DNA from 4 places in the Streptomyces sp. NBC_00210 genome. Region 2 is predicted to be linked to each of the others. Evidence: riboswitches for the same ligand, from Rfam matches in the RefSeq annotation. Region 2 holds a riboswitch; each other region holds the start of a gene.
The links. Region 2 has a riboswitch for cyclic di-AMP ahead of OG729_RS05270 (peptidoglycan DD-metalloendopeptidase family protein). Riboswitches for the same ligand answer to the same signal wherever they lie in the genome.

Region 1: linked by a shared signal. The riboswitch ahead of OG729_RS15785 (NlpC/P60 family protein) and the one ahead of OG729_RS05270 (peptidoglycan DD-metalloendopeptidase family protein) in region 2 are both predicted to bind cyclic di-AMP.
Region 3: linked by a shared signal. The riboswitch ahead of OG729_RS23460 (transglycosylase family protein) and the one ahead of OG729_RS05270 (peptidoglycan DD-metalloendopeptidase family protein) in region 2 are both predicted to bind cyclic di-AMP.
Region 4: linked by a shared signal. The riboswitch ahead of OG729_RS34055 (C40 family peptidase) and the one ahead of OG729_RS05270 (peptidoglycan DD-metalloendopeptidase family protein) in region 2 are both predicted to bind cyclic di-AMP.

The regions. Positions count from the first base shown of each region.
Region 1 covers NZ_CP108120.1:3,505,733-3,512,977, forward strand. The annotation lists gene OG729_RS15770 (alpha/beta fold hydrolase) at 22-894, shown strand; gene OG729_RS15775 (peptidoglycan DD-metalloendopeptidase family protein) at 1,157-2,758, shown strand; gene pcrA (DNA helicase PcrA) at 2,860-5,331, opposite strand; cyclic di-AMP (ydaO/yuaA leader) riboswitch at 5,595-5,756, shown strand; gene OG729_RS15785 (NlpC/P60 family protein) at 5,759-6,928, shown strand; gene OG729_RS15790 (hypothetical protein) at 7,068-7,245, opposite strand, start outside.
Region 2 covers NZ_CP108120.1:1,160,748-1,167,992, forward strand. The annotation lists gene OG729_RS05255 (TetR/AcrR family transcriptional regulator) at 1-460, shown strand, start outside; gene OG729_RS05260 (carbohydrate kinase family protein) at 547-1,425, shown strand; gene OG729_RS05265 (SGNH/GDSL hydrolase family protein) at 1,474-2,265, opposite strand; gene OG729_RS05270 (peptidoglycan DD-metalloendopeptidase family protein) at 2,428-3,369, opposite strand; cyclic di-AMP (ydaO/yuaA leader) riboswitch at 3,374-3,530, opposite strand; gene OG729_RS05275 (alpha-galactosidase) at 3,923-6,013, opposite strand; gene OG729_RS05280 (tyrosine-protein phosphatase) at 6,195-7,007, shown strand; gene OG729_RS05285 (DUF6126 family protein) at 7,029-7,157, opposite strand; gene OG729_RS05290 (XRE family transcriptional regulator) at 7,177-7,245, opposite strand, start outside.
Region 3 covers NZ_CP108120.1:5,164,893-5,172,137, reverse strand. The annotation lists gene OG729_RS23480 (exopolyphosphatase) at 1-206, opposite strand, end outside; gene OG729_RS23475 (DUF501 domain-containing protein) at 203-736, opposite strand; gene OG729_RS23470 (septum formation initiator family protein) at 839-1,315, opposite strand; gene eno (phosphopyruvate hydratase) at 1,464-2,750, opposite strand; gene OG729_RS23460 (transglycosylase family protein) at 3,140-3,802, opposite strand; cyclic di-AMP (ydaO/yuaA leader) riboswitch at 3,806-3,975, opposite strand; gene OG729_RS23455 (transglycosylase family protein) at 4,241-5,146, opposite strand; gene OG729_RS23450 (cytochrome P450) at 5,259-6,506, opposite strand; gene OG729_RS23445 (nucleoside triphosphate pyrophosphohydrolase) at 6,503-7,245, opposite strand, start outside.
Region 4 covers NZ_CP108120.1:7,509,638-7,516,882, forward strand. The annotation lists gene OG729_RS34025 (8-amino-7-oxononanoate synthase) at 1-1,129, shown strand, start outside; gene OG729_RS34030 (DUF397 domain-containing protein) at 1,144-1,350, opposite strand; gene OG729_RS34035 (helix-turn-helix transcriptional regulator) at 1,364-2,221, opposite strand; gene OG729_RS34040 (ATP-binding protein) at 2,447-2,878, shown strand; gene OG729_RS34045 (LysR family transcriptional regulator) at 3,004-3,915, opposite strand; gene OG729_RS34050 (LysE family translocator) at 4,011-4,640, shown strand; gene OG729_RS34055 (C40 family peptidase) at 4,767-5,243, opposite strand; cyclic di-AMP (ydaO/yuaA leader) riboswitch at 5,247-5,431, opposite strand; gene OG729_RS34060 (hypothetical protein) at 5,749-6,057, opposite strand; gene OG729_RS34065 (ATP-dependent Clp protease proteolytic subunit) at 6,065-6,700, opposite strand; gene OG729_RS34070 (lamin tail domain-containing protein) at 6,880-7,245, opposite strand, start outside.

The DNA.
Region 1 (7,245 bases), 2.3 Mb from region 2:
TGTGCCGTACGGGAGGTCGGTATGAAGGTCCTGCCCTTCTTTCCGCTGTGTCTGCGCCCCGTGCGACACGTGCGACAGCTGCGAATATCCGCGGCACTGCTCCGCGCCACCGCTCTCGAGCTGGCGATACTCGCCGGGCACCTCCTCCTCTACCCCACCGGCCTGATCACCGAGCGCCCAGCACCCACCCCAGGCCCGAACCCGTCCGAAGACCCGCACCCGGCCGACACCGCGACCCTGCCGACCGGCGGCGGCCCGGACCACCCGCCCGTCGTGCTGCTGCACGGCTTCGTGGACAACCGCTCCGTGTTCGTACTGCTTCGCCGTTCCCTCGCCCGGCATGGCTGGCGGCATCTCGAGTGCCTCAACTACTCCCCGTTGACCTGCGACATCCGCACCGCCGCCGAGCTGCTCGGCCGGCACATCGAGGAGATCTGCGCCCGCACGGGACGGAGCGAGGTCGACATCGTCGGGCACAGCCTCGGCGGCCTGATCGCCCGCTACTACGTGCAGCGCCTCGGCGGTGACCAGCGCGTACGCACACTCGTCACACTCGGCACTCCCCACTCCGGCACCGCGGTCGCCCCGCTCGCGAGTGCTCACCCCATCGTGCGCCAGATGCGGCCCGGCTCCGCCCTGATCGCGGAGCTGCGCCGGCCCGCGCCCGGCTGCCGCACCCATTTCATCAGCTTCTGGAGCGATTTGGACCAGATCATGGTCCCGGTCGAGACGGCCTGCATCGATCACCCGGACCTCATCGCGCAGAACGTGCGCGTCAGCGGAGTCGGCCATCTCGCCCTCCCGGTCCACCCCGCGGTCGCGGCCGGCATCCGGCAGGCGCTCGAGTCGAGCGAGTCGACTGCAGGCACCTCGGGGGCCGTCTCCGTCGCATGATCCCGCAGTCGCCCGATCCACGTTCAACGGCGTCCAGACAGACACCAGAAAGTCGAACGCTTTTCGAACGTAGGGCCAAGGCTGTGCCCGCAGTCCCCCGAAACACGGCCGAATGCCCGTTTCCTGATTCCCTAAAACCTGCGGAAGATTGTCGCCGTCGCGTACCGCCGGGTACAGTCGCGCCACTGCTTTCCCCTCTGGGTGCCTCACTCCCCCGTGGCCCCAGAACCCAGGTCCTGCTGCCGAGGCGAGAGAGAAGTTGGTGAACGACCAGCACGCCCACGCCGGGTACGTCGGATACGACGAGTACTCCACCACTGGCAGCTTCTCCACTGGCAGCTTCGACGCCGACCCGCTCTTCGGAGATCTTCCCGGCAGTTATGAAGCGGGCCACAGCGGCCAGTACGACTCCACCCAGTGGGACACCGGGTCGCACCAGACCACCGGCTATGACGGTTACGACGTCTACGCCGCGCAGCAGCAGATACAACAGCCGCAGCAGACGCAGCAATTCCCGCAGTACGACACGACGGGCCAGTACGACGCCACTGGCCAGTGGGACGCCGGCGCGGTCCAGTACGACACGACCGGCCAGTGGGACGCAGGCGCCTGGAATCAGACCACGCAGACGGGCCAGTTCGAAACGGCTGCCGCCACCTTTGCGTATGACGCGACAGGGCAGTGGGCCGCCCCCACCGTCGAGACCGGGACGTACGACGCCACCGCCTGGAACACGGGCGCGGAGGCACACGTACCGCAACAGTTCACGCCGGAGCATGAGTTCCTCCACGAGACCGCCCCGGCGGCGCCCGAGTTCGAGTACGAGACCAGCCCCGCCGCCCCCGAGTACGAGTACGAGAGCGCGCCCGACCTCACCACCCAGTTCCAGCCGGAGTACCAGTCGGACTTCCCGCAGGAGTACGCGGCCGAGTACGACGCCGGGTACACGTACGAGGCCGAGCCTGAACTCGGGGCCGAGCAAGATCTCGAAGCCGGATTCGACGCCGACACCGAGTCCGACACCGACTTCGATTCCGAGTCGGAGTCCGAGTCGGAGCTCGCGCACGAATCCGAGCCCGTCGGCGTCGCCGTAAACCCCCGCCCCGTCCGCCGTTCCGGCGGCTCGCGCGGCCGTCGCCGCACCCCCGCCAAACGCTCCGCCCTCCTGACCGTCGCCGTACCCTCCGCATGCGTGATGGGCGTCGCCGGCATCGCCGCCGCATCCGTCGGCGACCTCGGTGGCGACAGCAAGGGCGAAGGCACCAACCAGGCCGCCGCGGACCCGTCATCCGTCAAGCCGATCGCCGCGAACAACAAGATGGACACGCAGCTCGCCGCTCTCAGCGCCGACGCCCGTGACTTCGGCGACCGTGCCTCCCGCACCCAGGAACGCCTCGACCTCAAGGCGCGCCAGGAGGCGGACAAGAAGAAGCGCGAGGAAGAGGCGAGGCGCCGCGAGGCGCTGCGCCCCAAGTTCGTGCTGCCGGTGACACAGCAGGGTCTGAGCGCGTACTACGGTCAGGCCGGCGTCAACTGGATGTCCGTGCACACCGGCATCGACTTCCCGGTGTCGTACGGCACCAAGGTGATGTCCGCGACCGACGGCACCGTCCGCACCCAGTGGAACAGCGCCTACGGCAACATGGCGATCGTGACGGCGGCCGACGGCACCGAGACCTGGTACTGCCACCTCAGCAGCACCAAGATCCGCTCCGGTTCGGTCAAGGCCGGTGACGTCATCGCGTTCTCCGGCAACTCAGGGAACTCCACCGGACCGCATCTCCACTTCGAGGTCCGGCCCGGCGGCGGCTCGGCGATCGACCCGCTGCCGTGGCTCCGCAGCCACGGCCTCGACCCGACCTGACAGTAGCCACGACCACAGCCTCGACCCGACCGTAGCCACGACCACAGCCTCGACCCGGTCGGACCGCAGCTCACGGCCTTGATCCGACCTGGCCGTGAGAGCTACAGCTTCTCGACGGGCGCGTACCTCAGCAGCAGCCTCTTCGGCTTCGTGTCCCCGAAGTCGATCGTCGCCTGCGCGTCCGCACCCGACCCCGTCACTCCCACCACGGTCCCCAGACCGAACTGGTCGTGCGTGACCCGGTCGCCGACCGCCAGCGAGATCACCGGCTTGTCGGTCGTACGCCGCGTGGCAAAGCCCGAAGCGCCGCCGCCCGAGCGCGACCGCGACGACGACAGCGAGGCGGCGATGCCGGAGGTCGGACCCGCGGGCGCGGCCATCGGCCCCGTCCGCTTCCACTCCAGGTGCTGGCCCGGGATCTCCTCGAGGAAGCGCGAGGGCGGGTTGTACGAGGGCTGGCCCCAGGCGCTCCGCATCGACGAGCGCGTCAGATAGAGCCGCTCGCGGGCGCGCGTGATGCCGACATACGCAAGGCGCCGCTCCTCCTCCAGCTCCTTCGCCTGACCGAGGGCGCGCATGTGCGGGAAGACGCCGTCCTCCATGCCCGTCAGGAACACCACCGGGAACTCAAGGCCCTTCGCGGTGTGCAGCGTCATCAGGGTGATGACGCCGGAGCCGTCCTCGTCCTCGTCCGGAATCTGGTCGGAGTCGGCGACGAGCGCGACCTTCTCCAGGAATTCGGCGAGCGTGCCCGCGCCCTCCTCCTCGGCACGGTCCTGCTCAAACTCCAGCGCGACCGCGGCCAGTTCCTGAAGGTTCTCGATGCGCGTCTCGTCCTGCGGGTCGGTGGAAGCCTGCAGCTCGGCCAGGTAGCCGGTCCGCTCCAGGACGGCTTCCAGCACCACAGCAGGGCCCGCGCCCGAGTCGACGACCGTGCGCAGTTCCTCCATCAGCACGTTGAAACGCTTGACGGCGTTGGCGGAGCGGGCCGCCATGCCGTACGCCTCGTCCACGCGCCGCAGTGCCTGCGGGAAGGTGATCTTCTCGCGCAGCGCGAGCGCGTCGATCATCGCCTCGGCGCGGTCGCCGATGCCGCGCTTGGGGACATTGAGGATGCGGCGCAGCGGGACGTTGTCCTCGGGGTTGGCCAGGACCCGCAGATACGCGAGGACGTCCCGGACCTCCTTGCGCTCGTAGAAGCGCACCCCGCCGACGACCTTGTACGGCAGGCCGACCCGGATGAAGATCTCTTCGAAGACACGGGACTGGGCGTTCGTACGGTAGAAGACGGCGACGTCGCCGGCCTTCGCCTCGCCCGCGTCCGTCAGCCGGTCGATCTCGTCGGCGACGAACTGCGCCTCGTCGTGCTCGGTGTCGGCGACATAGCCGGTGATCTGCGCACCCGCGCCCGCATTCGTCCACAGGTTCTTGGGGCGGCGGCTTTCGTTGCGCTCGATGACCGCGTTGGCTGCGGAGAGGATCGTCTGCGTGGAGCGGTAGTTCTGCTCCAGCAGGATCGTCGTCGCGTCCGCGTAGTCCTCCTCGAACTGGAGGATGTTGCGGATGGTCGCGCCACGGAAGGCGTAGATCGACTGGTCGGCGTCGCCGACGACGCAGAGCTCGGCCGGCGGCAGATCCTCCTGGCCCGTCCCTACCAGCTCGCGTACGAGTGTGTACTGAGCGTGGTTGGTGTCCTGGTACTCGTCCACCAGGACATGGCGGAAGCGCCGCTGGTAGTGCTCGGCGACGTCCGGGAACGCCTGCAGCAGATGCACCGTCGTCATGATGATGTCGTCGAAGTCCAGGGCATTGGCCTCGCGCAGCCGTGCCTGGTACATCCGGTAGGCCTCGGCGAGCGTCTTCTCGAAGCCTCCCCCAGAGCCTTCGGCCTGGGAGGTACCCCCAACTGCCTGGTCGGCGAAGGTCTCCTCGTCGATCAGCTCGTTCTTCAGGTTCGAGATCTTGGCGCTGAAGGACTTCGGCGGGAACTTCTTGGGGTCAAGATCCAGATCGCGGCAGACCAGGGCCATCAGCCGCTTCGAGTCCGCGGCGTCGTAGATCGAGAACGACGAGGTGAAGCCGAGCCTCTTGGACTCGCGGCGCAGGATGCGCACGCAGGCACTGTGGAAGGTCATGACCCACATGGCGTTGGCGCGCGGGCCGACGAGCTGCTCGACACGCTCCTTCATCTCGCCGGCGGCCTTGTTGGTGAAGGTGATCGCCAGTATCTGCCCGGGGTGGACGCTGCGGGTCCCCAGCAGATACGCGATCCGGTGGGTCAGCACCCGGGTCTTGCCGGACCCGGCCCCGGCGACGATGAGGAGCGGCGAGCCCGTGTGAACGACGGCGGCGCGCTGCTGTTCGTTCAGCCCTTCCAGCAGGGCGGCGGGGTCCACGACCGTGCGCGGGGCGCCGTCACGGTGGTACGGATCCCGCGCAGGGGGCACGTCGAACGCGCCCTGGAAGAGATCGTCCGGAATCTCCTCCGGGGCCGAGTCCTCGGGCGGTGGCGGGGCGTGCTCCGAGCTGGGCTGGAGGTCCGCCAGGAAGCTGTCGTCAAAGAGGCTGCTCATCGCTCTACGAGTCTAGGCCGCCGCGCTGACAGCTCGCGGCCGCATTGGCATGCCGCACGGGAATCCGGCCCGGCAACCCTGCGCGATCGAGCCACTTCGCCATGTCATGGCACAGGCACACCGGAAACCCGATCCCCGCCGCGCTGAAAAAAGGTCACGAAAATGTATCGGGCATATCGACCATCAAGCTTCACAGCGGCCACACGAGTTGGCTAGCGTGCTCGTCCAGGCGGCTCGTACCCCCATGGCGATCCACGCCAATCGGGCGGCCTGCGCCGAATTCGGGCTTCCTTCAAGGAAGTTCGGAACCGGGGACCCACCATGCACAACCGGGGTGAATCGGACCTGTCTCATTCGGTCCGTAGGGCGTCTTCCGTTCTGCCCGAACCCGACAGCTAACCCGGTAGGCGGTCCACGGAAGAAGGAGATGCCGGCCTTGGCGTCGCATCGCAAACAACGCAGCCGTACCGCGAAGACCTCGCCCGCCGTCGGGCTCACGACGGCAGCCATCGCCGGCGTTACCCTGCTGTCGACTCAGAGCGCCAACGCGGCGCCCGCCGAACCGAAGCCCTCCGTCGAAGAGGTGCAGAAGAAGGTCGACGACCTGTACCGGCAGGCCGGCACCGCGACCGAGAAGTACAACAAGGCCAAGGAATCCACCGACGAGAAGCGGCGCGAGGTCGACGAGCTGCTCGACGACGCCGCCAAGCGCACGGAGAAGCTGAACGAGTCCAGAAGGGCGCTCGGCAACTACGCGGCCGCGCAGTACCGCACCGGCGCGGTCACCCCGACCGCCGCGCTGCTGTTCGCGGACAGCCCCGAGTCGTACTTCGACCAGACCCAGCTGATGGACCGGATGACCGACCGTCAGCGCAGCGCCATCACTGACTACGAGACCCAGCGGGCCGCGGCCGCCAAGCAGCGGGCGGAGGCGACGAAGAGCCTCGAGTCGCTCACGACCTCCCAGAAGGCCCTGCGCACGAGCAAGCAGGAGGTCCAGGCGAAGCTCGCCGAGGCGCGCGCACTGCTGTCGAAGCTGACCGCCGAGGAGAAGGCGCGGCTCGCCGAGATCGAGCGCAGGAAAGAGGAGGAGGCCCGCCGCCAGGCCGAGGCAAAGGCCAAGGCGGAGGCGGAGGCCCGCGCCAGGGCGGAGGCCGCGCGCAAGGAGCAGGAGCAGAACCAGGACAGCGGCACGGGCACGGGAACCGGTACTGGCACTGGTACCGGCACCGCCGACGGCAGTTACACGGCCAAGGCCGACAAGGTCCTGTCCTTCGCCCGCGCCCAGCTGGGCAAGCCGTACGTCTGGGGCGCGACGGGCCCGAGCTCGTACGACTGCTCGGGGCTGACCCAGGCCGCCTGGAAGGCGGCGGGCGTGGACCTGCCGCGCACCACCTGGGACCAGGTGAAGGTCGGTACGCGCGTGGCCACGAAGGACCTGCTCCCCGGCGACCTGGTCTTCTTCTACGACGACATCAGCCACGTGGGCATTTACATCGGCGACGGCATGATGATCCACGCGCCCAAGCCCGGTGCGAACGTCCGCGAGGAGTCGATCTACTACATGCCGATCTACGGCAGCGTGCGCCCGGCCTGAGCCCGGACGCAGCCGAACGCCCGGACCCGTCGGGTCCGGGCGTTCTCACGTCCGCAGCATCACGCCCGCAACATCAGGTCCGCAGTCATGCCCGCAACATCAGGTCCGAAGCGTCCCGTCCGCCGACAGGCTCAGCGCATCAGGTCCACAGCGTCGCGATGAAGATGTTCGTGACGGTCAGCCCGCCCACCGCGCCGAAGAGCGCCTTCTCCACCTTCTCCTCGTCCCGCTTGACGTAGACCAGTCCCAGGATCACCACCAGGACCGCCAGCTTGACGCCGATCTTGATGTTGTTCACCGGCTGATCGTCCGCCTGG
Region 2 (7,245 bases):
GGAGAAGCTCGTCGCGGCCGCTTTCGCCCACGCCGCCGACGGCGATCTCGCCCATCTGCGCAAACTGCTGGGCCGGCGCACCTCCGCGCTGCGCCGCCTGCGGGCAGCGGTCCGCTGGTACGCGCCGACGGGCACGGCCAAGGGCTGGCGGCTGTGGATCGAGGGCTGGGCGGCCGCGCTGCGCGAGCCCGCGCTGCGGGAGGTGGCCCGCGATCTCGACCAGCAGTGGAAGGCCGCTTTGACGGAAGTCATCGCGGAAGGCGCCGCGGCGGGCGAGTTCCCCTGCGAGGACCCGGCGGCAACGGCCTGGCGGCTGACGGCGTTTCTGGACGGGCTCGCCGTGCAGATGACCTCGTACGCGGGCTCGCTCTCGCGCGCCGCGATGCTGGAGTGGACCGACGAAGCGCTCGCCCGTGAGCTGGGTGTGGAGCGCGAAGCCCTGACCGCCGCCGCACGCTGAACCCCGAGCGGTCATACTGGGCAACTGTGTCGCACCAGTCGCAGCAACAGCAGACCGATCAACTCCCTTACAACGCACACGATGTACTGGTCGTCGGTGGCAGCGGCGTGGACACGGTCGTCCGCGTGGAATCGCTGCCCGTCCCGCTCGCGGACTCCGTCGGCGTCGGCCCGATCCGCGAATGGCCCGGCCACACCGGCGGCAATGTGGCCCTGGGCTGCCGGGCACTCGGACTGAATGTCACCCTGCTCGACTACGTCGGCGACGACTGGCCGGGTCGGCAGGTCCGGGAACGGCTCGCGGCCGGCGGGGTGGCCTTCGAGCCGCTGCTCTCCCCGGCCGGGACCCGGCGCGCGGTCAATCTCGTCGACCCCGCCGGCCGCCGGATGTCCTTCTACGACGGCCGCGATCCGGCGGACCTGCGGATGCCACGCGAGGTCTACCTCCCCCATCTGCGGCGGGCCCGCCATGTCCATCTCTCGATCGTGAACTTCGCCCGGTTCCTCTACGACGACATCGAGGAGCTGGGCACCCCGGTCTCCACCGATCTGCACGACTGGGACGGACTGGCCGACCACCAACGGGAGTTCGCGCTCCGCTCGGACCTGGTCTTCCTCAGCGCGGCGGGCGCGGGTGAGCGGATCGCGTCGGTGATGCGCGAGATCCTGCGCGACGGACGGGCCCAGGCGGTGATAGCGACGGCGGGCGCCGGGGGCTCGTATCTCCTCACCCGTGAGGGCGGCAGCACACCGCGCCCCGTCCCCGGGGCGGTGCCGCCGGCTCCGGTGGTGGACTCCAACGGTGCGGGCGACGCGTATGTCTGCGGCTTCCTCTACGGGCGGCTGGCAGGCCGGGACCTGGAGGACTGCGCCCGGCTCGGCGCGCTGGCGGGCGCCCATGCCTGTACGGGCGAGGGCAGCACGGCGCTGATCAGCGCGGCTGAACTCCACTCGGACCGAGTCTGAAGAGCGGCCGGGGTCGCGGGTGCGTCACGGCACCCGCACCCGGCACCGCTACAGAGGCAGCAGATTGGGGCGCTTGGCCTCGACATGGTCGCCGGAGCTCTCGCCGCGCAGTCGCCGCCCGATCCATGGCACCAGATGCGTGCGCGCCCACTGGATGTCGTCCCGGCGCACCTCGAGCGGGCCGCGCGGCGGCTGCGGCGGCCACGGCTGGTCCGGGTCGGCGGGCACTTCGATGCCGAGCACCTGGGCGGCGCGCAGCGCGACCCTGGTGTGTCCCTCGGGCGACAGATGCAGCCGGTCGGCGTCCCAAGCCCGCCTGTCCTGCACGGACTTGAGCGACCAGAGGTCCAGTACGGGGCAGTCGTATCGGTCGGCGATGGCCCGGACATGCGCGGTGTACGTGGCGATCTTGCCGCGCAGATGGCGCAGCACCGGCACGTCGCGCGTGTCGAAGCCGGTGGTCACCATGACCGTGCCGACAGCTCCGGTGAGCTCGGCGACGGCCCGCTCGAAGCGCTCGGCCACGTCGTCTGGGTCGGTGCCCGGCCGGATGATGTCATTGCCGCCGGCGCAGAACGTCACGAGATCCGGGGCGAGTTCCTTCGCCCTCGGCACCTGTTCCGCCACGATCTGGTCGAGGAGACGGCCGCGTACGGCGAGATTGGCGTACCTGAAGGCGTGTTCCGGCATCCGGTCGCCGAGCAGGACCGCGAACCGGTCCGCCCAGCCGACGTACGTCCCGTCGGGGCCCGGGTCTCCGACGCCCTCGGTGAAGCTGTCACCGATAGCCGCGTACGACCCGAATGCGCCACTGTTCTTGTCTCTCGAATCGTCTGCCACGAGTCCATATCTTTCCCTTACGGGTGTGACTTACGCGACCGTAAGGAGGGGTTGACGAGGGGTGATCTATGCCACCGGTCAAGTTTCGCCCAACCCGGAATACGCCGAATCCCCTCGCGCCGCTGGGGGATTCGGCGCGAGGGGATCGGCTGGACCGGTGGATCAGATCGAGACACCGTGCTGGCGCAGGTACGCCAGCGGGTCGACGTCCGAGCCGTAGTTCGGGCCGGTACGGATCTCGAAGTGCAGGTGCGGACCGGTGGAGTTGCCGGTGGAGCCGGACAGACCGATCTGCTGGCCGCCGCTCACGCTCTGGCCGGCGGAGACGGCGAGCGAGGAGAGGTGGCCGTACTGCGAGTAGCTGCCGTCGCCGTGCTGGATGACGACCTCGTTGCCGTACGCGCCGCCCCAGCCCGCGGAGACCACGGTGCCCGGACCGACGGCCTTGACGGTGGTGCCGGTGGAGGCGGCGAAGTCGACACCGGTGTGGTAGCCGCTGGACCACATGGAGCCGGCGAGGTGGTACGGAGTGATCACGGTCGCGCCGCTGACCGGTGCCGTGAAGCCGGAGCCGCTGGTCTGCGAGGCGCTCGCCGAGTCACCGGAGGAGGACTGCACGGAGGCCTTCGAGGCGGAGTCCTGAGCGTCGGAGGAGGACTTCGCCTTGCGCTCAGGGCGCGGCTTCGACTCGTCGTGAGCCTTCGCCTTCGACTTCCCGCCGAGGGTGAGCTTGAGGCCCGGGTGGATCAGCGAGGGGTTGTCGCCGACCTGCTTGCGGTTGTCCTCGTACAGCTTCTTCCAGCCGCCGCGGACATGGTGCTCGTCGGCGATCTTGGAGAGATAGTCACCGGCGACGACGCGGTAGGTGGTGAGGGCGGCCTGCTTCTTGGCCACCGGGGCCGCGGCGGCGGTCGTCGGCACCTGCGAGGTGGCGGCGGTCACCGCCGTGTGGGAGGTCGCTGCGGGCGCGGTCTGGCCGGCCGCATGGGCGCCGGCGGCGCCCATCAGCGGAAGGGCGATGGCGGCGCCACCCGTACCGGCGGCGACGACTCCGCGGGTGATCGGGCTGGTCCTGGGACGGCGGTGCTTACCCTTTCCGGGCATGGCGCATTCCTCTCCGGCGCCTGCGAGGTGAGCTGTCGGGTTCGGGCTGGAGATGCCCGGTCGCGCAAAATGCACGACTTAACCCCAAGCCGTCCCGGATGTCCGGAATCGGCATACTTCCTGGGTCCCCCGCTCCTGCCACGCGTGGGTGGGTTTCGAATTCCGGGCGGCGGCAGGATTAGGCGGTCCGTCCGGATTGACGGTGACGCTAAACGAGCCGGATCAAAAGGAACAAGCCACTGCTTTCGCCGATCATGGGCCACCGCGGCATCAAGGGGAAATTTCCCGTCACCCTCCGTGGACCCGGGAACCGCAACTCTCCGACCGGTAAGGGATTTCACACCCCGCACGCCGCCACAGACCGTCACGAATATGATCCTGCTCACGCGTCGTGACCCATCTCCTTTACAGTCGGGGCACGTTATATCTAATCGTCCAATTCGGACAGAAGCGTCATTTAATGACGATGGCTCTCACTTACGTCCACATTCCCGCCTTTTTGGCCGGAGGAATTCCACCGCGCTACCTCTGGCCAGTCCCGCCGCGAGTCGCCTCAGCGGCGGCGCAGCCTGATCACGGTGGCGTCCAGGTCGCCCTTCAGTCCGGTGTGCAGTCCGTGGTGCAGCAGCACGGCCCCGCGGTGTACGGCGCCGGTGTCCACGCACTCGTAGCCGGCCGCCGGGTCGATGCCGCGCAGCCGCAGCCGCGGCGGCTGCTCTCCGTAGTGCTGAGCCTGCAGCCAGGCGAGTACGACGGTCTCGTCGCCGCGGACGTACTGCACGGCGCTGAGCCCGCCCTCGGGCGGCTTGAGCCGGTACAGCTCGCCGTGCTGCACCAGCGGCCGGATCTGCTTGTAGAGCTCCACCCAGCCACGCGCCTCGGCAAGCTCCTCCTCGCTCCACTCGGTGAGGTCACCGCCGACCCCGAGCACACCGGCCATCGCGCTGACGAAGCGGAGGCGGAGCGTGCTGACGCGGCCGTTGAGCTGGACATTGGGGCTGTCGGTGACCCAGGCCGCCATGACCCGCGCGGGGTGCAGCTGGGTGAAGCCCTGCTGGATCGCGAGCCGGTCCAGCGGATCGGTGTTGTCCGAGGTCCACACCTGGTCGGTGCGGGAGAGGATCCCGAGGTCGATCCGGCCGCCGCCGCCCGAGCAGGACTCGAAAGCGACGGACGGATGCGCGGCGCGCAGCCGGTCGAGAAGTGCGTACAGCGCGTGCACATGCTCGACCCACAGCCTCTGCGGGTACGGTTCGCCGGGCCAGCCCGCGTCCGTGAAGCAGCGGTTGAAGTCCCATTTCACATAGTCGACGGGCGCGCTCGAGAGCAGCCCGTCCAGCTGGTCCCAGAGGTACTCCTGTACGTCCTCGCGGGCGAGGTTCAGCACAAGCTGGTTGCGGAACTCGGTCCTGACGCGGCCGGGGTGGTGCTGTACCCAGTCGGGGTGCGCGCGGTAGAGATCGCTGTCCGCGTTGACCATCTCCGGCTCGACCCAGATCCCGAACTGCATCCCCAGCGCGTGCACTTCGTCGGCGAGCGGCCCCAGTCCACGGGGAAAGCGTTCGGCGTTGGGGGTCCAGTCGCCGAGTCCTGCGCGGTCGCTGGTGCGCTGCCCGAACCAGGCGTCGTCCACGACGAACAGCTCGATGCCCATGGCGGCGGCCCGCTGGGCGAGCTCGCGCTGCTGCTGCTCGGAGATGTCGAAGCCGGTGGCTTCCCAGGAGTTGTAGAGGACCGGGCGGTCCCTCGCTGCGTCGGGGACGATGTGCGCCAGCTGCCAGGCGTGCCAGGCGCGGCTGGCTCCGCCGAATCCGCCGTCGCTGAACAGCCCGGCGAAGACGGGCGAGGTGTACGACGCGCCGGGTGCGAGCCGCAGCAGTCCTGAGTCGTCGTAGCCCGCGCCGCCGGTGATCTGCACCAGTCCGTCGGGCAGCTGCTGTACGCAGATCCGCCACGATCCGGACCAGCCGAGCGCGCAGCCGTAGACCTCACCCTGCTCCTCGGTGGCCCCTTCCGCATCGAGTGCGACCCACGGCAGGTGCTGGTGCCCGGTGTGGCCGCGGCGGCTGCTCAGCACCTTCTCGCCATAGGTGAGCTCGGAGCGCACGAGCAGCGACTCGGCCGCCCAGCGGCCGTGCAGTTGGCTGAGCCGCCAGCGCTCGCGCTGCGGCAGCGTCCAGACGGCGGCGTCGGCCCGCAGCAGCTCCAGGCCGGGCCCCTCACCCATATGAGTGACGGTCACCCAGCGCTCGATGACATCGGAGTCGTCACGCATGCGGTGGTGGAGTGTGAGGCCGAGGCCGTGCACGGCGTCGCTGAAGCGGAGCCGCAGTTCGTCGCCGTCCAGAGCGGCGTCGGCGAAGGTCCACTCGGTGCCGCGCACCTCGGGTGTCCGGACGGAGAGCGCCGGGCGGACGAAGCGCGGACCGCCTTCGACCGGGTATTCCTCGTGCCCGTCGAGCTGAGACTCGAACGGCCAGTACGGGGGCGGGCCCTGGGCCGCGAGTGCCTCCGCGTCGGCGGTCGAGATCCGCGGCCCCCAGTGGATATGGACCAGTTCGTCATCATCGGTCAGGTGCAGTGCATAACTGCTCGCGGGTCCGGAGAGGACCCATGTACGACCCTTGCCAACACACTCGATCATCCCGACCCCTCAGATCCTCACAGGTCCGCACAGGCCCGCACATCATCCGACGGGAGGCTCCGCCTGTGCAACGCTCTTGCGGAGACGGCCGAGATGATTGCCTGATGAACCAGTGTCGTATCGTCGGGATCGCGCCCTCGTCGGCGACCAGCGCCGACGGCAGTGACTTCAGGAGCCCTTGGTGACGCAGCAGCTGCCGCAGGTCCCGTCGACAGAGCCCCCACTGTCCGGAGTGCGCAACTTCAGGGACGTGGGCGGCCTGCCGACCGTGGACGGCCGGCAGATACGGGCCGGACGGCTCTTCCGCAGCGGCCACCTGGCGCACGCGACCGAGACCGACGCCTCGTTCCTCGCCACGCTGGGCCTGCACACGATCTTCGACTTCCGCAACGCGGCCGACATGCGCCTCGAGGGCCCGGACGTCGAGCTGCCCGGCGTACGGAATGTGAATCTGCCACTCAGCGACCCGGCGGACGGCGCCGAGTTCTGGCGGATGGTCCGGGACGGCAACCTCGACCAGCTGCGGTCGATCCTCGCGGACGGCAAGGCGGCCGGGAGGATGTCGGCCTCGTACCGGACGATGATCAAGCACCGCACCGCCGAGCACAGCCAGGTGCTGCACGCGCTCGCCGCCGACAGTGTCCCCGCCCTGATGCACTGTGCGGCGGGCAAGGACCGCGCCGGTCTGTCCATCGCCATCTCGCTGCTGGCGGTCGGCGTCGAGCGGGACGCCATCGAGGCGGACTACCTCAAGTCCAATGACCCGCACCGCCGCTATGTGGTCCGCCGCAGCGACAACTCGCCGGCGGGGATGTCGCCTGAGGTCATGGAGCTGCTGAGGCCGCTCTTCGACGCGCGCGCCGAGTACCTTGACGCGGCCTTCGAGACGATCGAGCAGACCTGGGGCGGCACCGAGCGGTATCTCAGCGAGGGCCTGAAGGTGAGCCCCGAGACGCGGGACCGGCTGCGCGAGCGGCTGCTCAGCGAGGCGTGAGCCGCCGCGGCGGGGGACCTCCTACCCGTTGCCGCCGAGCGTGAACAGCAGGTAGAGGAAGGCGGCGAACAGATGGCCCGCCACCAGATAGGCGAAGAGCCGGATCACCAGCCCCCGGGGAAACTTCCCCTCTTCGTTGTGCTTGGACATGGCAGGCCTCTCAGGTGTGTCAGGAATGCGGATGGATGTCCGGGCTCTGCAGCAGGGTGTGGACGAACAGCAGCTCGGCCCCCTCGGG
Region 3 (7,245 bases), 4.0 Mb from region 2:
ATCAGTGCGGCGTACTCGCGGCATGCGGCGAACGTCCGATCCAGTGCCTCGGGCGCGAGCCGGCCGGTCTTGTCGACGCCCTGCCCGAGCCTGACGATGATCATCCGCCGTTCCAGGTCGGCCAGTTCACCGCTCTCCTGGTCCACGTCGGCGATCAGCAGCCGGATGGAGTTCGTACCGCAGTCGATGGCGGCGACCCTGGTCACTTCTTGTCCTCCTCTTCACAAGGGCTCACACAGGGGCCCTTGCTCCACCACTGAGGCAGCATCGCGATCGCCTCGTCGCCCAGCGGATTGACGCCGGGCCCGGCCGCGAGCGAGTGCCCGACCAGCACGTGCAGGCACTTCACGCGGTCGGGCATGCCGCCCGCGCTGGGGAAGCCCTCCAGCACCTCGATCGCGTCACGGCGCGCGATGTAGTCCTCGTGCGCCGCGCGGTACGCGGCCGCCAGCTCCGGGTCGGTGGCGAGGCGCTCGGTCATCTCCTTCATCACGCCGTTCGCCTCCAGCGTGCCGATCGCCGACGCGGCCCGCGGGCAGGTCAGGTAGTACAGCGTCGGGAAGGGCGTGCCGTCGGGCAGCCGGGGCGCGGTCTCGACGACATCCGGCTGTCCGCACGGGCAGCGGTGCGCGATGGCGCGCAGTCCGCGCGGCGGGCGGCCGAGCTGCTCCTTGAACGCGGCGATGTCCACGTCGGTGGGCTCGGTCGGTGCAGTGGTGGGAGGAGGGGTTTCCATGCCTGCGTCTGTCTTCTCGTTCGGTTCGTGATCGGGCGGCCCGGCGGGTCCGCTGCCGTGCGGTACGGCTGGGGCCCCGGGCCCCATGATTGCTGTGCCGCGCTAGCGGCGCGTGTCGGCGTTGTCGACGCCGTCCCAGACGTTCGAGTACCAGGGACGGTCGGCCGCCCCCTCTTCGGTGCGGCGCTTCTCGGCGGCGTCGGGGTCGATCATGGTGTAGCCGGTCTCGCCCGGCAGCACCAGATGCAGATGCTCGCGGGCGAGACGCTGGATGTACTTGTCGTCCTGAAGGCGCGCCTTCTCGTCCCGGAGCCGTTCGACCTGCTGCCGGGCGTCCGCCATCCGGCGCTCCTGGTCGCTTATGTCGGCACGCTGGGACACGTACTGCCGCATCGGATAGGCAAGCGCGACGACCAGCGAGCAGACCACCAGTGCCAGAAAGGCCGCGCGGCCGGTGAGCCGGGAGCGGCGGTCCTGGCGGCGGCTCTGCGAACGGTAGACGCGCGCGGCGGTCTGCTCGCCGAGCAGCCGCAGCCGTGTCGCGGTGGAGAACCGGTCCTGGTCCCCTTTGCGTGCCATGATCTCGCCTCCCCGTTACGCGCGTACGTCCCCGGACACGGTACGGGACCGCGACCGGGGACGTATGCAGGCGGGAGCCTCAGCCTCTTACGGGCGTCAGCGCCCTGCGGGCCTCAGCCCCTTGCGGGCGTCAAGCACCCTACGGGCCTCAGCCCTTGAAGCGCGGGAACGCCGAGCGGCCCGCGTACACCGCCGCGTCGTCGAGGATCTCCTCGATGCGCAGCAGCTGGTTGTACTTGGCGACGCGCTCGGAGCGGGCCGGGGCGCCGGTCTTGATCTGGCCGCAGTTGGTGGCGACGGCGAGGTCGGCGATGGTGACGTCCTCGGTCTCGCCGGAGCGGTGGGACATCATGCACTTGAAGCCGTTGCGCTGGGCAAGCTCCACGGCGTCCAGGGTCTCAGTCAGCGAGCCGATCTGGTTGACCTTGACGAGCAGAGCGTTCGCGGCGCCGTCCTCGATACCGCGGGCCAGGCGCTCCGGGTTGGTGACGAAGAGGTCGTCGCCGACGATCTGGACCTTGGTGCCCAGCTTGTCGGTGAGGACCTTCCAGCCGGCCCAGTCGTCCTCGAAGAGCGGGTCCTCGATGGAGACGAGCGGGTAGGCCGCCACGAGCTCCTCGTAGTACTCGGTCATCTCGGCGGCCGAGCGGGACTTGCCCTCGAACTCGTACAGGCCGTCCTTGTAGAACTCGGACGCGGCGACGTCGAGCGCCAGCGCGATGTCCTTGCCCGGGGCGTAACCGGCCTGCTTGATGGCCTCGAGGATGAGGTCGAGGGCGGCGCGGTTGGAGTCCAGGTTCGGCGCGAAGCCGCCCTCGTCGCCGAGGCCGGTGGACAGGCCCTTGGTCTTCAGAACGGACTTGAGGGTGTGGTAGACCTCGGCGCCCCAGCGCAGCGCCTCGGAGAAGGACTCGGCGCCGATCGGCGCGATCATGAACTCCTGGATGTCCACGTTGGAGTCGGCGTGCGAGCCGCCGTTCAGGATGTTCATCATCGGAACGGGCAGCAGGTGCGCGTTCGGGCCGCCGAGGTAGCGGAAGAGCGGCAGGTCGGAGGCCTCGGAGGCAGCGTGCGCGACGGCGAGGGAGACGCCGAGGATGGCGTTGGCGCCGAGGGAGGACTTGTCCGGAGTGGCGTCCAGGTCGAACATCGCCTGGTCGATCAGGCGCTGCTCGGTGGCGTCGTAGCCGACGAGCTCCGGGCCGATCTGCTCGATGACGGCGAGGACAGCCTTCTCGACGCCCTTGCCCTGGTAGCGGTTCTGGTCACCGTCGCGGAGCTCAAGAGCCTCGAACGCACCGGTGGAGGCGCCGGACGGAACAGCAGCACGACCCGTGCTGCCGTCGTCGAGGCCAACCTCGACCTCGACCGTGGGGTTGCCTCGGGAGTCCAGGATTTCCCGGGCTACGACGACGTCGATGGACGGCACGAGCATCTCCTTCTGGGATGTGACGCTTGAAGTGCAGGGTCTCTTTGGCCTTGCGACATGAGCCTAACCGGCTCCAGGGCCCTGGCCGGCCGATGCCCGCCCGCTGGGACAAAAAAGGACCTCAAGGCTCGCGACAGCGGACAAAGGGGTACGAGGTCTACCAGCGGGTAACAGCCTGCGGCGGCTGACGGGGGCGGCAGACAGAACCCCGGCCCGGCGCGTTCGGGGGAAAACGCGCCGGGCCGGGGTGGCTGGGGGGACGGGGGTCCGCCGCTTCCGGTGGGCCGCCGGGTCCACCGGAATCCGCGGGCCGGATGTCCGGTCCCGGACAACTGATGGCAGAAGTCCGGGGGCTGGGCCGGCTCAGACGGAGCTGCCGGGCCAGGGTCCTCGGGTCAGCTCAGGTGGAGCTGCTGGCCCGGGTAGATCACATCGGCGTCGCTGATGATGTCCTTGTTCAGGTCGAACAGCTTCTTCCAGCCGCCCTTGACCTTCTCGGTCTGCGCGATCTTGCTGAGCGTGTCGCCGGCCTTGACCTTGTACTCGCCGTCGCCCTTCTTGACGCCCTTGGCCGTGGCGGCGGGCTTCGGGGCGGCGGGGCGCGCGGAGCGGGTGGTGGGGGCCTCGGCGCGCTTCGGGGCGGGCTTCGCCTGCTGCGTGGTGCCGGAGTCGGCGGAGCCGCCGTCGTACGCGGCGTTGGACAGGCCCACGCCGCAGTTCGGCCATGCGCCCTTGCCCTGGCCCGCGAGGACCTTCTCGGCGACGGCTATCTGCTGCTCCTTGGAGGCCAGATCGGCGCGCGAGGCGTAGGCGGTGCCACCGTAGGCGGCCCAGGTGGAGCTGGTGAACTGCAGGCCGCCGTAGAAGCCGTTGCCGGTGTTGATGGACCAGTTGCCGCCGGACTCGCACTGGGCGACCTGGTCCCACTCGGCGGCGGTGGCGGCGGAGGCCGAGGTCGCGCCCAGCAGCGGGACGGCGGCACCGGTGACACCGGCGAGCGTGGCGATGCGAGTGGTCTTCGACGGGCGGCGGTGCTTGCCCTTGCTGGAAAACAGCATGGAACGTCTCCTCACCGACGCCTACGAGGTGAGCTGTCGGGTTCGGGCCTGTGAGTTGCCCGGTCGTGCGTCCTAGCGCGACTTCACCCCTAGCCGGTTGGTGACCACCTCTCAGTGGCCGGGGCCGGCGCTTACCTTGGGTCCCCCGCTCCTGCCTTCGGCGCTCTACGCGACGACTACTCCCCCCGACCGACGGCAGGATTCGGCGTGACGGTCAGTGGTGCCCGCGATGGCGAGCGGTCAGACCGTAGACACACCTCTCCCCGATGTTCAAAAGATGAACATCGGGGAGAAATCGCCCATCTCGCCTCTCCGGTAACACTCGTTTCCGCAGGTAGCGGGCGGAATGAGCGATTCCGCCCGACGAGTCATGCCAGTTGGGACAAAGAGACTCATGTCTCACTTGCGCAGACTCGGACATAAGCCCGCGAACTGCCGTTACTTCGCGCCCAGATCGAGGCTCTGGCCAGGAAGGATGAGGTCGGGGTCGTCGCCGACGGTCTGCCGGTTCGCCTCGTAGAGCGCGGTCCAGCCGCCGGACAGCTTCTCCTTGTTGACGATCGCGGACAGGCTGTCGCCGGCCTGGACGGTGTACTCGCCCGGCGGGACGTCCGAAGTGTCACCCTTGTCCGCTTCGGCGCGTGTCGGGCCGTCACTTCGCGAGGCATGACGTCCCGCTTCGCGCGTGTTGTCCGCATTGCCCGGCTCGGTCTCCTCCGGGGCGGACTCGCCGCGGTGCTTGCCGCTACCGCTGTCGACGCCCGCGTCCGCGCTCGGGGTGGCATCGGGGGTCGTCGGCTCCGTCGCGTCCGCGGACGGCTCGGCGGACGGCTCGGCAGGCGACTCCGCAGCCTCGGACGGCCCGGTCGACTTCGCCGACGCGTCCGGCTCGTCCGGCACATCCTTCGCCGCCGGGGCGCTCTGCCCGGGCAGGGGCAGGACGCCCGGGTCGACGCCGGTCGCGGCGCCGTCGTTCTGCAGCCCCGCGATCGCCGCACAGCCGGGCCAGGCCGCCGGACCCTGCGCCTCCAGGACCTTCTCCGCAACCGCGATCTGCTGAGAGCGGCTGGCGAGGTCGGCGCGGGCCGCGTACGCGGTGCCGCCGAAGCTCTGCCAGGTCTCCTGCGAGAACTGCAGCCCGCCGTAGAAGCCGTTGCCGAGGTCGGCCATCCACATGCCGCCGCTCTCGCACTCCGCGACCCGGTCCCACATGGAGGCGTCGGCGGCGGAGGCCGAGCCGGCACCGAGAAGGGGGATCGCGATGGCCGATCCGGTCACACCTGCCGCGACAACGATGGCCGGAGCCTGACGGGGGCGGCGGTGTCGACCATTACCGGAGAGCATGCGGTTGCCTTTCGCGTGACTGCCGAGACGGCAGTGAAAGTAACCGCATACGAACGCATGTCACAAGTCGATGCAGCGGAGATCACGTGAAAGTCACAGTCTTGACAGGCCGTCAGATCTGTCGAGCCCTGAACTCAACGGGCAAGGTGCGCAATCCACGCATAATGAGTCCTCCACGCCACCGCAAATCGGCCGGATCGCCCGCAAGCCGCAAGTCCGGCATTCTCCTGAGCAGCGTGGCGATCGCGGTCTGCCCCTCCAGCCGGGCGAGCGGCGCACCGAGGCAGTAGTGGATGCCGTGCCCGTATCCCAGATGCTGGTTGTCGCGCCGCGACAGGTCGAGGGTGTCCGGTTCGGCGAACCGCTCCGGGTCCCGGTCCGCGGCCGCGAGTACGACGAGTACGGGATCGCCCGCCGCGATCTCCTGGCCGCCGATGACGAGCGGCTCGGTGGCGAACCGCCAGGTCGCGAGCTCCACGGGCCCGTCGTACCGCAGGAGTTCCTCGACGCCGGTGGCCAGCAGGCCACTCTCGCCCGCGTCGAGGGACGCCTGGAGCCTGTGGCGCTGGTCCGGGTTGCACAGCAGGGCGTACACCCCGTTGCCGATGAGATTGACCGTCGTCTCGAAGCCCGCGAAGAGAAGGATGAAGGCCATGGCGGCGGCCTCGTTCTCGGTGAGGTGCTCGCCGTGGTCGCTGGCGCGGATGAGGCCCGAGATGAGGTCGTCGTCCCCTCCTTGCCGCAGGCCCTCCCTCTTGCGGTGGATGAGTTCGGCGAGATAACCGCGCATCTTCTTCACGGAACGGGCCACGCCTCCGCGCGGCCCACCGCCGTGCCGGATCATCATCCCCGCCCAGTCGCGGAAGTCGTCCTGGTCCTCTCGCGGGACGCCGAGCATGTCGCAGATGGCGTAGATGGGGAGCGGGAACGCGAACTCGTGAATGAGGTCCGCCTCCCCCTTCGCCACGAAGCCGTCAATAAGACGGTCCGTCAACTCCTGCACCCGTGGCGCGAATTCGGCGACCCGGCGCGGGGTGAACGCCTTCGACACGAGGCGGCGCAGCCGGGTGTGGTCGGGCGGGTCGATATTCAGCAGATGCGTCATCAGGTCGGCCTTGCGCTCGCCGGGGATCCCCGTCCTCCCCTTGGCGTGGGCGGGCTCGTCGTGATGCGCGGGATTCTTACTGAGCCGCTGGTCGGCGAGGGCCTGCTTGGCATCCGCGTACCGCGTCACCAGCCATGCCTCGACCCCGCTGGGGAGGGTGGTCCGGTGGACCGGCGAGTTTTCCCGGAGCCAGGTATAAGCGGGGTAGGGGTCGGTGGCGAACTCCCAGGTGAACAGCTCGGGCTGAGCGCTCACTCCTGCCCCTCAACGGCCCGGATCGCATCCCGGTAGGCCCGGGCAGCAGCCCGCAGCGCGGCCTCCGGGTCAGTGCCGGACGCCTCGGCACGGGCGGCGAGTGCGAGCAGTTCGTACCCGATGCCGTCGCCGGCGGGCAGCGGCACGGTCAGTCCCGCGGTACGGACCCGGCCCGCGAGCTTCGCGGCCAGCGCAAGGCCGGGCTGGCCGAGCGGCACGCCGTCCGTCACCGAGTCGCGCTGTTTCTCTATCGCCTTCGTGCGGAGCCAGTGCTCCTTGACGTCCTCCGGGGTCTCGGCGCTCTCGTCGCCGAAGACATGCGGGTGGCGGTGGATCAGCTTCTCGACGATCGTCCCGGCGACATCGTCGACAGAGAACGGCTCCGCACCGTCCTCCTCGCGGCCTTCCTCCGCGATGCGCGCGTGGAAGACGACCTGGAGCAGTACGTCCCCGAGCTCTTCGCGCAGCTCGTCACGGTCGCCGTCCTCGATCGCCTCGACGAGTTCGTACGCCTCCTCGATGCCGTACTTGGCGAGACCTTTGTGGGTCTGCTGCGAGGACCAGGGGCACTCGATCCTGATCCGGTCCATGACCTGCACGAGGTCGAGGAGGCGGGCGCCGGGCAGGTCGTACGAGCCCGGCAGCAGCTCCAGGTCCGGCATCTGCACCCGCCCGGACCCGGCGAGCCGGGCGAGCCCGTCGGTCAGGGCCTGGTCGCCCTCACCGGAGGGCAGCACCA
Region 4 (7,245 bases), 6.3 Mb from region 2:
CGACTGGATCGACGACGAGTCGCGCCGCCGCGAGCGCGCGGGCCTCGTGCGTACGCTCCGGCCGCGCACCGCCGAGTCCGAGCTGCTGGATCTCGCCAGCAACGACTATCTGGGCCTCACCCGCCGTCCTGAGATCACCGGCGCCGCGGCCGAAGCGGCCCGCCGCTGGGGCGCCGGGGCCACCGGCTCCCGGCTGGTCACGGGCAGCACCGCGCTGCACGCCGAGCTCGAGCAGGAACTCGCCGCCTTCTGCGGCTTCGAGGCCGCCCTGGTGCTGTCCTCCGGCTATGCCGCGAATCTTGCCGCGGTGACCGCGCTGAGCGGCCGCGGCTCACTGATCGTCTCCGACGCGGGCAACCATGCCTCCATCGTCGACGGCTGCCGGCTCTCGCGCGCCGAGACCGCGATCGTGCCGCACGCCGATGTGGAAGCCGTACGCAAGACGCTCGACGCGCACCCCGGGCGGCGGGCCCTCGCGGTCACCGACTCGGTCTTCTCGGTGGACGGCGACGCCGCGCCGCTGGCGGGTCTCGCTCAGGCGTGCGGAGAGCACGGCGCGGCGCTGCTCGTCGATGACGCGCACGGTCTTGGCGTGCTGGGCGACGGCGGCCGCGGAGCGCTGAACGCCGCGGGCATCGCGGGCGCCGCCGGCGTCGTCGCCACGCTCACCCTTTCCAAGTCCCTGGGCAGCCAGGGTGGGGCGGTACTGGGCCCCGCCCGGGTGATCGAGCACTTGGTCAACACCGCCCGCACCTTCATCTTCGACACGGGCCTGGCTCCCGCCGCCGCGGGAGCCGCGCTGGCGAGCCTGCGGCTGCTGCGCCGCGAGCCCGCGCTGGCCGACCGTGCCCGTACCGTCGCGGCGACGCTGCACCGCCGTCTCACGGACGAGGGTCTGACCGCTGCGCGACCCGACGCGGCCGTGGTGTCCGTACGGGCGCCGTCGCCGGAGGCCGCCCTGGGGTGGGCCGCGGACTGCCGGGACGCCGGACTTGTCGTCGGCTGTTTCCGCCCGCCGTCGGTGCCGGACGGCATCTCCCGGATCAGGCTCACCGCACGCGCCGACCTCACCGATCAGCAGATCGACCAGGCGATCGCCACGATCACCGGGGCCGCGCCGGTCAATTGACCGTCAGGCAGTGGTCAGTTGACGGCCTCCTCGCGGATGGCCGTCAGGAAGCTGCTCCAGGCTCCCGGCGAGAAACGCAGGGCGTGCCGCCGGATGTTCTTTGAGTCGCGTACCGCGAGCGAGTCGTCGGGCAGCCGGGCCGCCTCGACGCAGTTGTTCATCCCCGTGCTGCGGCTGCTGCGCCGCCACCGTAATGCGTCGTGCGTGAGGCAATCGGACATGGAGGGTGCCTCCCTATGCGCCGTCACTGATCCGGGCGATGAGATCCAATGAGTCCGCTGGTGACAGTGCGCGCGCCTGCACCGCTTGGAAGGCGGCGCCGTACACCTCAAGGTCTTCTTTCCGCTCGAGGTAGAGGCTACTCGTCAAATGGTCGAGAACAACCACATCCAGATCAGAAATGTTCGGAAAGGAGAAGATAACGAAAGGAGTGGTGAGTCCTGCATAGCCGCCGACCGAGAACGGCAGTACCTGGAGGTGCACATGGGGCAGTTGTGCCGTCTCCGCGAGCGTACGCAGCTGCTCCCGCATCACCCGGCCGCCTCCCACCTCGCGTCGTAGCGCCGCCTCGTCGAGCACCGCGCTCAGCTCCAGGGGCCTGTCGCCCCACAGCACCGACTGGCGCGTGATCCGCACGTCCACCAGCGAGTTGACGGTCGCCGCGGACAACTCCTCCAGGGCCGCCCGGGTCACCGCACGGGCGTAGTCCGGCGTCTGCAGCAGTCCGGGCACGACCGAGGTCTCCAGGGTGCGGGCCGCGCAGGCGTGGGCCTCCAGACTGATGAAGTCCCGGTAGTCGGGCGGGATCAGCCCGCGGTACGCATGCCACCAGCCGCTGCCCGAGCCGTCGGCCGCGTCCGCCAAGGTTTGAAGCAGCACGCGCAGTTGAGGGTCGGCGACTTCGTAGACATCCAGCAGCAGCGTCACATCCGCGACCTTGACTCCGCTCACGCCGGTCTCGATGCGGCTCACCTTCGACTGGTGCCAGCCGGCCAGTCCGCCGGCGTCCCGGCTGGTGAGACCGGCGTCCAGGCGCAACCTCCGCAGCTCCTCGGCGAGCTTGCGACGGCGCACCGCGGGGACGTGCCGCATCTTGTGCTCCTTTCCGGCTGGATCAATGCGAGAGTGTGCCGTCCAAATACGGTCTCGCGTAGCAGAGTTCACCGCTTTGAGCGACAGATATATGCATATCTTGGTGGATCCTCGCCACCGACGGCGTGTTAAGTGGCACTCTGGCGCGAAGCACAATCCGTGGCCGTCCTCGCAATTCCGCTACGAGTCGGAGCCCGGCCCCGGTGGGAAAGGGACAGCTTCGCCATGGCAGATCACCAAGAAGCATCCGTTACTCTGCCGAGCGATCCCGCCTCGGTCTCCGCGGCCCGGCGGTACGCCACACATGTCATCTCCGAATGGGGCCTGCCGGTTGAGACCGAGGCCGTCGACACCGTCCGGCTGATCGTCTCCGAACTCGCCACCAACGCCGTCCAGCACACCTTCGGCCAGTCGCCGACCTTCACCGTGGACCTTCGTCTGGAGCGGGACGAGGAACTGCGCATCGGCGTGACCGACAGCCACCCGCGCTGGCCGCAGCGGCTGCCTGCCGCCGTCCGCCAGGACAATGGCCGCGGAATGGTCATCATCCGCAGCCTGACCGCGGAGTGCGGCGGACACCTCACCGTCACTCCGACTCCGGACGGCGGCAAGACCGTCTGGATCGCCCTGCCGTGGACCGTACCTGTACAGAGCTGATCACGGCGTCGGCCGGTCGAGGACCGGCAGAGAGCCGATGATCCTTTGCCGGCCTGGCGTTCTCGGCCCGGCCGATCGAGACGGGTGAGACGCGGTCGGCCGGCCCGGCGCTTTTGGTCCGGCCGTCAGTTTCCCGCGCGGCCGAACGCACCCCGCAGCAGCGCCCGCAGCGACTCGGCCGCCGGGCCCGACACCTCGCCACGGTGCGCCACCGAGATCGTCCGCCGGAACCCCGCCGACTCCAACTGACGTACGCCCAGCGGTGTCGCGGCCATCGAGGCGACCATCTCCGGTACCACCGCCACCCCGAGCCCCGCGCTGACCAGCGCGCACACCAGCGCATAGCCGGGTGACTCGCACACCACGGCGGGACTCGCCCCGGCCCGTGCCAGGGCTGACTCCACACCCTTTCGGGACGGGTGCGAGGGAGCGCTGCTGATCAGCGGCTGCCCGGCAAGTTCGGCCACCGGCAGCCGGCCCGAGCCGCCCGCCAGCGCATGGCCGGGGGCCGTCACCAGTACCAACTCCTCGACCAGCAGGGGCTCCAGGATCACACCGGCGGGCGGCGGTGCGGGCTCGGCCGGTTCGTACGCATGCGTGAGCGCCAGATCCACCTCGCCGGCCGCCACCGCCAGGACCCCGTCCGGTGGTTCGTACTCCGCGACGGTGAGCTCCACATCAGGATGAGCCCTGCGGAAGGCGCTCAGCACCGGGGGCAGCAGATGGACGCCGACGGTGGTGAAGGTGCCGACCCGCAGCCGCCCTCCGGAGAGCCCGGACAGCCGGGACAGCTCATGACGCGCCCGGTCCATCTCGTCCAGCACCCGGCGGGCCCGCGCTGCCAGCAGCTCGCCCGCGGCCGTCAGCCGCGCCCCGCGATGGTGCCGCACCAGCAGTACCGCGCCGGCCTCGCGCTCCAGCTTGGCCAGCTGCTGGGAGAGCGCGGGCGCGGTGTAGCCCAGGCGGGCGGCCGCGCGGGTGATCGAACCGGCCTCGGCGACCGCCACCAGGGCCGCCAGCCGTGTCGGGTCGTACATGCCACTCCCTCTCCGCCAGGCTTAAGCATCACTTTAGGCAGACCCAGAAGATTGTAAGTACACGTTAAGCCCTGCGACGGGCCACGATGGTCGGCATGGACGCACAGCTGCTTGCCTTCACCGGGGTCGCCGCGGGCATGGTCGCCATGCCGGGCGCGGACTTCACCGTCGTCGTACGCAATGCGCTCGCCTCCCGGCGCACGGGCGTGGCCTGCGCCGTCGGTGTGGCCGGGGGGCTGCTCGTGCACACCGCGCTGGCAGTCGCGGGACTCGCCGCCGTCCTGGTCGCGGTCCCGGTGCTGTACCGCACGCTTCAGATCGCCGGTGGAGCGTATGTGCTGTACCTGGGTGTACGGGCGGTGCGCTCGGCCCTGCGTCCGGCGCTCGCCGTGCCGGATCCGGCGGGCGAAGCGGCCGACGGCATGGGCCGCAGTCTGCGGCAGGGGTTCCTCACCAACGTCCTCAACCCGAAGGCGCCGGTCCTGTTCCTCAGCCTGCTCCCGCAGTTTGTGCCGGACGGTGCGCCGGTGCTGCCGCGGACTCTGCTGCTGGCCACGATCGTCGTCGTCCTGGCTCTGCTCTGGTTCCCCGCGGTGGCGCTGCTGGTGGACCGTCTGGGGCAGTGGCTGCGTCGGCCGCGCACCACGCGCGCCGTGGAAGGCGTCACCGGCGGGGCGCTCACGGCGCTCGGCGTGACTCTGCTGGCCGAGCCGCTGGCGCACTGACGCCGGGGCGCCGGGTGCCGACTGGCGGGTGCCAGGCGCCGGGCGCCGGGTGCGGACCCGCCGCGGTCCCGGTACGCCGACCGCCGGTGATGAGCGGCGATCGGCGCACCATCAGTCAACGGGCCGTCAGCGCACCCGGCCGTACCACACGCTCTTGCTCCAGATCTTTTCCAGTTTCACCCAGGAGCCGGTCTTCGGCGAGTGCCAGATCTTGTTGCGGCCGGCGTAGATCCCCACGTGGTAGACGCTGCTGCCGGAGTGGAAGAAGACCAGGTCTCCCTGCTGCCGGGAGGACGCCGAGATGTGGCGGGTCTTGTTGTACTGCTGCTGGGCCGTACGTGGGAGCTTCTTGCCCGCCTTCTTGTACGAATAGAGCGTCAGCCCTGAGCAGTCGAACCGGCGCGGACCCGAGGCGCCGTACTTGTACGGTGCGCCCTTCTTGGAGGCGGCCACCTGAAGTGCCTTGCTCGCGTGGGTCGTAGCCGCGTATGCCTCGGAGGCTCCCCCCGGAGCCAGCAGCGAGCCGCCGACGGCGGCGAGGGTCAGGGCCGATACGGCGCCCGCCCGGCCCATCAGAAACGGGACATGAATCTGCGCAGTCATGCGCAACCCTTCGTCAGCCGCCTGTGAAGGATGACCTGTCGGGTTCGGACGGACGAAGATGCCCGGCCGCGGCTGCGGCTTCACCCCAAGGGACTGCCGACCTTCCGGCTGCCCCGTCGTGCTTGGGTCCTCCACTCCTGCCGATGCACTCCTGTCGACCAGTCATCCGGGTGCGGCGGCAGGACTCGGCGTCCGCCCGGACCGCCCCGCCGCGGTGGCGGGGGCTTGTCGTCCCAGGGATCTTGACCCAACTCATGCCGGATTTCCGAACTGAAACGGCAGTTTGTGAGCTTTACCACCACTCACCTGTTCGGGTGGACAGGGCAGTTTCGAGGGGCGGCAGGGGACGCCCGAGGACCCTTGCACCAGCGGCGGAACAAGTCATTCCGCCAAATCGGTAGCCGTGCCGCGCAAGTTGTCCGTAGGGCTTCGGGGGACAGTGATTACATCGAATGGGGGAGCGTGACCAGTACCCTGATGGCCGTAGACGGAAGAGGTGAGTTCGTCAACTGAGCGTTACGGGCGGCATCGTCACCCGGTGCGCCCGGCGTTCGCCGTCGAGGGCCCTGAGTGCCTCGGTCAGCGTCGTCGCATGGATCTCGCTCTCGCCGCGCATGTGCATCAGCGTCAGGGCGTCCTTGAGCGCATTGGCCCGGCCGACCAGCGCCTGTGCGGCGCGGAGCGCACCATAGGTGTGCGTTCCGCGCGCCGGGTTGATCCGCCCCAGCAGATCGAGCACTTCGAGGTAGCTGTCGATGAGTTCGCCCTCGGCGCGGGTCAGCGCGGGCAGCGGCGGCAGTTCGGGCGGCAGCACGGGGTGCTCACCTCGAACCGTGGGACGACAATGACGTCTTGCGGTTCTTGATCACATGGTCCACCAGCCCGTACCTCTTGGCCTCGACGGCGTCGAAGATCGTGTCGCGCTCCAGGTCGGCGGCGATCCGCTGGGAGGTCTGGCCGGTGTGGCGCACGAGCATCCGTGCGAGTTGGTCACGCAGCCGGAGCAACTCCTGCGCCTGGATCTCCAGATCGGAGGGTTGGCCCTGCAACGGCTCCTCGAACGCGGGCTGCTGGACGACGATCCGCGAGCCGGGCAGCGCCATCCGCTTGCCGGGGGCGCCGGCGGCGAGCAGCAGGGCGGCGGTCGACGCGGCCTGTCCGAGACACGTCGTCTCCACGTCGCAGGTGACCACCTGCATCGTGTCGTAGATCGCGGACATGGCGCTCAGTGAGCCGCCGGGGGAGTTGATGTAGAGGGAGATGTCTCGGTCGGGGGCGGTGTACTCGAGATGCAGGAACTGCGCGATCACATCGTTCGCGGCGGTGTCGTCGACGACGGTGCCCAGGAAGATGATCCGCTCGTCGAACAGCTTCGAGTACGGATCGAGGCTGCGGGATCCCGCGCTGGTGCGCTCGGTGAATTCGGGCAGGACATAGCGGGCGGCGGGGCGGTTCATGACGTACCTCTCCTCGTGCTCCTCGGGCGCTGGCCTGTAAAAAATGTACAGGACGTACAGATCGAGGTGCCGGAAGCGGGACGGATGCTCGCTGAGGGCGAACGGTCACCGCTGTACGACTGAACCGCGGCATGACAGCGCCCCCGCTGCCCGGGCGGCGGGGGCGGGAGGTCAGGCGCTCAGCACAACTTGTAGTCGACCCTGGTCGAGTTGTAGGAGCAGGTGTCGACCCGGACGCCCGTCGACTTCCTCAGCGTCGCCGTGTCCTTGTCGTTGTTCCACACGTACCAGCCGCGCCCCTGATAGCGGTGCGCCGTGCTGTTCGTCCCCTTGCCCGTGTGGACCGTCACCGTCTTTCCCCTGCCCAGCGTGTACGTGCCGAAGACGTACCTGTGGTTCGACGCGTCGACGAGCGTCCAGCCCTTCAGGCTGACGGCCTTCGAGGTGGTGTTGCGAATCTGCACATACTCGGCGTTCAGGCTTGCGTTGGATCCCCGGTCCGAACCCGGGCTGTCGTAGTAGATCTTGTACAGATGAACGGAGCC